Regions from separate parts of the Peribacillus sp. 05N428 genome, predicted to be linked through region 1. Evidence: a T-box and tRNA genes for the amino acid it is inferred to sense, from the RefSeq annotation. Region 1 holds a T-box; the other holds one or more tRNA genes.

The links. The T-box of region 1 lies ahead of glyQ (glycine--tRNA ligase subunit alpha). A T-box ahead of a tRNA ligase gene usually reads a tRNA of that ligase, here a tRNA-Gly.
Region 2: it has a tRNA-Gly gene. The T-box ahead of glyQ (glycine--tRNA ligase subunit alpha) is inferred to sense a tRNA for this amino acid. The anticodon was not compared.

Annotation. Positions count from the first base shown of each region.
Region 1 is NZ_JBFTMS010000004.1:176,467-180,669, reverse strand. It holds gene glyS (glycine--tRNA ligase subunit beta) at 1-922, opposite strand, end outside; gene glyQ (glycine--tRNA ligase subunit alpha) at 909-1,805, opposite strand; T-box leader at 1,903-2,079, opposite strand; gene recO (DNA repair protein RecO) at 2,138-2,890, opposite strand; gene AC1DIV_RS05860 (YqzL family protein) at 2,924-3,067, opposite strand; gene era (GTPase Era) at 3,167-4,096, opposite strand; gene AC1DIV_RS05850 (cytidine deaminase) at 4,089-4,203, opposite strand, start outside.
Region 2 is NZ_JBFTMS010000008.1:82,859-87,061, forward strand. It holds gene queG (tRNA epoxyqueuosine(34) reductase QueG) at 1-467, opposite strand, end outside; gene AC1DIV_RS10350 (B3/B4 domain-containing protein) at 573-1,241, shown strand; tRNA gene AC1DIV_RS10355 (tRNA-Gly) at 2,107-2,180, opposite strand; gene AC1DIV_RS10360 (YbjN domain-containing protein) at 2,373-2,786, opposite strand; gene AC1DIV_RS10365 (NADP-dependent oxidoreductase) at 3,208-4,203, opposite strand, start outside.

The sequences.
Region 1 (4,203 bases):
GGCGGTCATCGCCGTTGCGCACGGTTACAAAGTAAGCAAGCAGGTTCCCTTCCTGATCTTTAACTGGGAAATAACGTTGGTGTTCCTTCATTGATGTGATTAGTACCTCAGCAGGAAGCTCAAGGAATTCTTCTTCAAAATGTCCAAATAACACCGTTGGATACTCTACCAAATTATTTACCTCTTCAAGCAGATCTTCATCGACAGGGATGATCCAGCCTTTCTCCTGCTCAAGCTCTTTAATCTGATCCAATATAACTTGCCGGCGTTTATCTGGATCCGCCATTACAAATTGTTCTTTCAGCGTATCTTCGTACCGTTGCGGCTGCTCGATGATGGCGCTATTGCCTAAGAAACGATGTCCTTTTGTTTCACGGCCCGTTTCCACATCAGCAATGCTGAATGGCACTATTTCATTGCCAAATAAGGCAATCAGCCATTTAATCGGACGGACGAAGCGGAGCTCCTGATTGGCCCAGCGCATATTTTTCGGGAACGTCATGCCGCTGATGATTTCAGCAAGCTCAGATAAAAGCTGAACGGTCTGCTGTCCTTTTATGAATTTATTCACATGGACATATTCCACACCCTTGAGTTCTTTAAAATAAATGTCCTCTGAAGTCATGCCTTGACCCCTGACGAATCCCAATGCTGCTTTAGACCAGTTGCCTTCGCTGTCCAACGCGATTTTTTTGGCCGGACCTTTTGCCTCTTCTTCGATATCCTTTTGGGATTCTTCCACGTCCTTCACCAATACGGCCAAACGTCTTGGTGTGGAAAAAGCTTCAACCGTCCCGAATTCTATCGCTTTTTCCGTTAGCCATTGCTGCACTTTATCTGACAACTGTTTCATTGATGCTGTCACAAAACGGGCAGGCAGCTCTTCCAATCCAATCTCCAATAACAAATCACGCTTGCTCATTTGTATTCTCCCCTTTCACTTTCAGGATCGGGAAGCCTAATTTTTCCCGCTCTTCATAGAAGGTTTTGGCAACCTTACGCGCTAAGTTACGGCACCGGGCAATATAACCCGTTCTTTCCGTCACCGAGATGGCACCTTTGGCATCCAAAAGGTTAAATGTATGGGAACATTTCAAAACATAATCATATGCAGGATGTACAAGTCCTTCTTCCATTTGTCGATGCGCTTCCTTTTCATACATCGTGAAAAGCTGAAAAAGCATGTCAAGGTCGGAGGTTTCGAACGTATATTTCGAATGTTCGTATTCTGGCTGACCAAATATATCGCGAACAGTGAATCCATCTGTCCATTCTAGGTCAAATACGTTTTCCTTATCTTGAATGTAAGAGGCGAGACGTTCGATCCCGTATGTAATTTCCACGGAGACCGGTTTACACTCAAGGCCGCCCACTTGTTGGAAATATGTAAATTGCGTGATTTCCATTCCATCAAGCCACACTTCCCAACCGAGTCCGGCACACCCTAGGGATGGATTTTCCCAATTGTCCTCCACAAAGCGAATATCATGCTCGAGCGGATTTATCCCTAAAGCACGTAATGAATCTAAATACAACTCTTGGATATTGTCAGGCGACGGCTTCATGATCACTTGGAACTGATGATGCTGATACAGTCGATTAGGGTTCTCACCATAACGACCGTCAGCAGGACGGCGGGAAGGCTCTACGTAAGCCACGCTCCAAGGCTCCGGTCCAATGGCTCTCAGGAACGTGTATGGGCTCATCGTTCCTGCCCCTTTCTCGACATCATAAGCATTCATCAATATGCAGCCTTGTTCAGACCAATGCTTTTGTAACGTTAAAATCATATTTTGAATATTCATCGTACACCTCCAGGTTATTTAAACGGCTTTTTAAGATTAAAGGTCGGAAACCCATTACATTTTGGCAAACAAAAAACTCCCGTCCCTATGCGAAATGCATAGGGACGAGAGTATACCCGCGGTTCCACCCTAATTGCCGTTTACAAAACGGCCTCTTTTCAAAGCAACATGCTCCGGAAACGCCCTTCCCTGTAAATCCATATCCCGGCTTCCACCGTCCCGGGTTCGCTTTTTATGGAGAATGACAGATACTCTTTTCCATCAACGCAATCTTCTTATTTTGATGATTAGAATTTTATACAAACTAGCATGGAATGTCAATAGGTCAGAACCTAAAACATATCTTTCATCGTATCAATCTGTTTCAGGAACTTTTTTGATTTCAAAAGCAGACCGGAATATTCCTCATAATATGCATCGATGATCTTCCGCAGTTCTTTTTTCGTTTCAGGCTTGACGGAAATGTTTCCGAGCCTTGATAAATCTAAATAATAAAAAATCCGAAGCAATTTGACGGCTGCAGGTGAAATTTTAAAATGATAAGGGTCTTTCCCCAGACAGCGGTGACAGATAAAGCCCGCTTCCCGAAGCGAGAAGGAGAATTCCCCTTCCGTTTCACCACATACTGCACACTGATTCAGCACTGGGTTAATCCCATTGACGGGCAGCATCTTCATTTCAAAAATGAATGTCAAAACCTCCGCGTCATATTCCTCGTTTATGTAATGCAAAGTTTGCGAAAGCAATTCATACAAATATGGATTCGGTTTCTTATCCTCGACGCTTTTATCAAGCAATTCAACAATATATGAAGCATAAGCGGTGGCAAAAAGATCCTCCCTTATGAAACGGAGTGAATCGACCATTTCGCCTTGCTGAAGACTGCCGAGTCCGGTTGATGTGGTTACAAGAAAATACCCGGAGCAAAAAAGCTGTGTGACGGCTGAAAGCCTGCTGTTAGGTTTACTGGCCCCTCTCGCCATGACGCCAATTTTCCCTAGCTCACGGGTATATATAGTAATGATTTTGTTATTTTCTCCATATGCAGTTCGCCTTATGACAATGCCCTCACATTTTTGGAGCATACCAAGACACCACCCATGCTCGCCAAGGCTAACCTATGAAACAGGAAAATCAATTTCTGCTAGCTCATCATTCAATCCCAAGTGTCTTTCCTGTCTCTCGACTTCTATCTCCTTAAACAGCAAATAGGTGTCCACATTACCTGTTTCAGTGAATAATTCCCAGGTAAAATCCAACATATAAAGCCCACCTTTCATTTTTAACTAGCAATATGAATATCCGACCATATGATTAGCTTGACCGTTTTCCTAACTTTCATGATGCGTAAATTTTGTTAATTAATACTCGCTTTCATTGAAGCCGTAATCGCGAAGCTGGCTTGCTTTGTTACGCCAATCCTTCTGTACCTTCACCCACAGTTCCAAGAAAACTTTAGAACCCAATAGGTTTTCGATATCCACCCTGGCACGGCTGCCGACTTCTTTAAGCATTTTCCCTTGCTTTCCGATGACAATGCCTTTTTGTGAATCCCGTTCGACAACGATAGTCGCCATGACATTGATGGTGTCGCTATTGTCCATTTTTTTAATTGAATCGATGACAACAGCCACTGAATGTGGAATTTCTTCCCGTGTCAGGTGCAGTACCTTCTCGCGGACCAATTCGGAAATGATAAAACGTTCCGGATGGTCGGTCACTTGGTCAGCTGGATAGAACTGGGGACCTTCAGGCAGATGCTCTTTGATTTGTTCAAGCAGAGTATCCACATTATTTCCTTCAAGCGCAGAAATCGGAACGACTGCCGCAAAAGGGTAAAGCTGTTGGTATTTTTCAATGATCGGAAGTAAATCATCTGGATGCATCGCATCGATTTTGTTTACGACCAGGAAAACAGGCGTTTTTACGGATTGAAGTTTTTCGATGATGAACTCGTCCCCGCGTCCGTATCCTTCAGTCGCATTGATCATGAAGAGAATCAAATCGACTTCCTTCAATGTATTCGTTGCCACTTTCATCATGAAGTCGCCAAGCTTATGCTTTGGTTTATGAATGCCGGGTGTATCGATGAAAATCATTTGTGAATCGTTTTGCGTAAGTACACCCTGGACCTTATTTCTTGTAGTTTGCGGTTTATCACTCATAATGGCGATCTTTTGACCGATGACCCGATTCAGAAATGTACTTTTTCCTACATTAGGTCGTCCAATTATTGAAATGAAACCTGATTTGTAACCTTTTACTTGTGTATCGTCAAATAGTTTATCCATTTAAATCCTCCGGTGAAAAAGCTCCTGGAAGCAATTCCTGTACTGTTAGTTCTTTTATATCCCCATGTAAGTTGGTCAAAACGACCGGCATATCCTTTTCGCACAGT
Region 2 (4,203 bases), on a different contig from region 1:
CTGTTTTTTGCACTCCAGCCAATACCTGCACGCTCAGCCACTGCCCTATCGGATAACTCACCCGTATCAACCATGGACTTCATCATTGCCCCTGGCACTTTATCTTTAATGAAATTCTCAAGTAACTGCAATTTATTACGGAGAACGGTATGATAATCCGTTCCCCAAGACGCCCGGCAAAAGATCCCGCGGCGTTCACTTTTTGTACTTTGCGGAGCATCCTTCAATTTCGAAGGATAAGCAAGTGCAATCGAAATGATGGATTGCGGTTTATCGAATATCAATTCAGGCCTCACCCTTTTTTCTATATCGGCTTCTTCAAACCCTGACTGGTAATCCAGTTCCTGTTGACGTATCAGCCGACCTTTCAGTTCGGTGAAAGCCGTAGCCGAAGTAAAGCCAATTTTATCGATGCCGATTTCCTTACTATATAAAATCACTTCTTGCTTGAATGAGTTCATATCCATATTAATCACCTACGTTCATTCAGTATTCCCATTGAAGCTTGAATCCATTTCAAACCATTGCTATCTATGATAAACTAATTGCAATCATTTTTGGAGGTGAAACGGTTGGAAATTACCGTATCAGCTAATCTTAGCAGTAAAATCCCTGAATTCAAAGTCGGGGTCATTACATATGAAAACATCGAAGTAGGTCCCTCCCCGCAAATGGTGAAAGGAAGACTTCAACTATTTCAGGAAGCTCTTTTCTTCGACCTTGAAGAAAAGGAATTGACCGACTTTTCCGGCATTAAAGTGTGGCGGGAAATTTTCAAGGCTACAGGAACGAACCCGTCACGGTATCGTCCCTCCGTGGAAGCCCTTTACCGCCGCGTAAAAAAACAGAATTACTTGACACCCATCCATTCCGCCATCGATTTGAATAACTTCTTCTCACTGTTATATGAAGTTCCGATCGGCATTTATGATGCTGAAAAATTAACAGGAGACATCTCGATTAAGATTGGCGAGGGTTCAGATGGGTATGACGGTTTGAACGGCCGCTTGAATTCCATGGAAAATATGATTACCTCAGCCGATCATGCTGGCGCATTCGGAAGTCCTTACGTTGATTCAGAACGCACGAAAGTCACCGAAGAAACGAAAAAAGCTATCCAAATCATTTATTTACAACCCAATACTCCAATCACGGAAGCAGATCAGCTGACGAAATCCCTGATGGACATGTTCCTTGAAATCCATGGTGGTGAAGGGACTTACTCGATTGTAGAAGGATAATTAAAAATTGAACGAAATTAAACCCTTTCCACAATCGGAAGGGGTTTTTTATGATTTTTCCAATTAATAAAACCAGTCCGCTAGTATCCTTTTATTCAACCGAATCGATCCCTACCAAAAAGGCAATAAAGATCACTGGAATTTAAGAGCATAAAGGATCACAAAGTCTTAAACTTGATTTGGGATGAATCTAGCCTACGGACTATTCTTAATTTACATTCCAGTCGATTCCAGAAATCCTCTCCCTTTCCGCCGACTGTCTGCCAAGCCTCCTCGGCGCAAGCGCCTCTGGGGTCTCGACTAGCCAGTTATTCGGCTGGAGTGTCGCAAATTTCTTCCATCTTTTAAGGATTAATGTAAAAAACCTCAAGGATCACCTCGTCTTAAACTTTGTTAGGGTGTGCCCACCCTACGGTTTTTTCTTAAATTACATTTCAGTCGATTCCAGAAATCCGCTCCCTTTCCGCCGACTGTCCGCCAAGCCTCCTTGACGTAAACGTCTCCGGGGTCTCGGCTAGCCGGTTTACAATGGTTACTTTCTGCCTTTCGATTGATAATCATCGATGCTACATAAGCCTGGCACGCCTTTCTCTTCCCCATTAACAAAAAAAGCACAAACTTAGTCAAACTGATTCTACTAACGTAGTTAATCAAATTGACTAAGTTTGTGGTGCATCGAAATCCCCACACTCCCGGATGAAGGATAATCAAAAATTAAAGTCCATTTTTCGGGTATGACATACTGTATTACCGCTTCGATGAAATGCAAAAAAAATCCCACTGTAAACAGTAGAATTCTTGTAATAATATTTAAACGCAAAGCTTCGTTCTCCAGGTAACGAAACCCTACGTTATGAGTATGTATTGGAGCGGGTGAAGGGAATCGAACCCTCATCATCAGCTTGGAAGGCTGAGGTTTTACCACTAAACTACACCCGCATATTCTTGTAGAAGTTTGTCGAATTACCAATCAACAAAATTAATTATATAGTCTAATATAAAAAAATGCAATAGTTCTTTTAAAAAAAAAATAATAATTAGCGTATTGTAAAATTAATATATTCATTCACTCTAGTAAAAATGTTAAAAAGTCCCCTGATTGAAGAGAACTTTTTCATCCTATATGGTGATTTAAGACCAAATGACTTCCATTAACCGCGGATAAACCTGCTGTGCCGTTTCAAGCAGCATGATTAACTTCCTGAACGCCAGATCAGGTACGATATCCCCCTCAATGGAGTATGAATAACGAATGGAAATGGTCCCATTTTCTTCATACAGTTTGGAATACCTGAAATTAGCATTATATTCATTCAATAGTGTATGTACATCCTGTTTCTTTTCAGGATTCTTCAACTCGGCGACATTAAAGCAAAATAAGTCCGCCACATTTTCATCTTGATTGAAAGCAAATACTAAAAGGACCTTCCACCCGTCCTTTAACTTTTGCTCGGCTCTAAAAAAGGTGGTGCCATCTTCATTCAACTCATTCATATAGATTTTCTCACTAGTTAAAAAATCACGAAATTTAGCAACGTTTGACATGGTTCATCACCTTTCTGTTTATAAGTACATTTTATAATGAAAACCAGCATTTTTACAGACTTTTCTAACATTCTGCCAATTTCCTCCTATTAACAGGGGCGACATTAAAAGGAAGGGAGTCAAATATGAGCTCCCTTCCTGGATTGATTAGCCAGTTGCTTCTCCGCAAAACTGAAGCGCTCCTTGCAGGTCCAAAATTTCCTGGCGGATTTTTGAGCATCCTTCAAAGGGTATATATGTCCAAGCACAAAGCAATATCCTTCATATGGATCAAAAGATACCACTAAGGGTAAGAAGGATCATATTTTAACTTGAAAGGAAAACGGCCTTTTCCCGATTGAATACGAAAAAAGGCCGCTTTTGTTATAAGCTGCTTAAAAATCACAACGAAGGGCCTTCCTCAGCTTTATTTCCATAAAACTTATAGTTGAGCGAATTCGGGTTCCGCAACTTTTACAAGCTGTTTTCCGAGGTTCGTTCCTTTAAACAAACCTAAAAATGCATCCGGTGTGTTTTCGAACCCTTCAATAATCGTTTCTTCATACTTCAGCTTTCCTTCTTGAAGCCACTTACCTAATTCCGTAGCACCCTCCTGGAATCTAGCGGCATAATTTCCAACTGTGAAACCTTTCATTAGTGCACTGGTTTTGATCATTGCCGATTGCAGACGCGGTCCTAGATCTTTTCCTTCCGCGTTATATGAGGAAATCGCCCCGCATAATGGAATTCGGGCATTCGCATTCAAAAGTGTAAAAACAGCATCGGACACCTCGCCGCCCACATTATCGAAATAAACATCGACTCCATCAGGAACAGCATTGGCTAAATCTGTTGCAAAACTATCACTTTTATAATTTACGGCTCCATCAAATCCTAGCTCTTTCGTTAAATACTCAAGTTTTTCATCTGAACCAGCGATGCCAACAACCTTCGCACCTTTAATCTTAGCAATTTGTCCGACTACTGAACCGACTGCTCCAGCCGCTCCTGAAACGACTACCGTTTCACCTTCTTGAGGTTTACCAATATCAAGCAAACCAAAGTAAGCAGTTAAACCGGTCATTCCAAGAATCCCTAAATGAGTTGTGACCGGAGCCACCTTGGGATCAATCACACGGATTTCCTTTTCAGTGACAACTGTGTATTCTGCCCAGTCGATATTCCCAACAACGACATCCCCTTGTTTGAAGGAATTCGATTTGGACTCAACAACTTCGGCAACAACGCCGCCCGTGATGACCTTATTCAATTCAAATGGAGCAATATATGATTTGGTATCTTGCATTCTGCCACGCATGTATGGATCGACAGATAAATATAGTGTACGTACTAAAATCTCATTATCCTTCGGTGTGGGAACTTCACTTTCAACAAAGTTAAAATCCCCTTTCGAAGGCATACCTTTCGGACGGTTTGC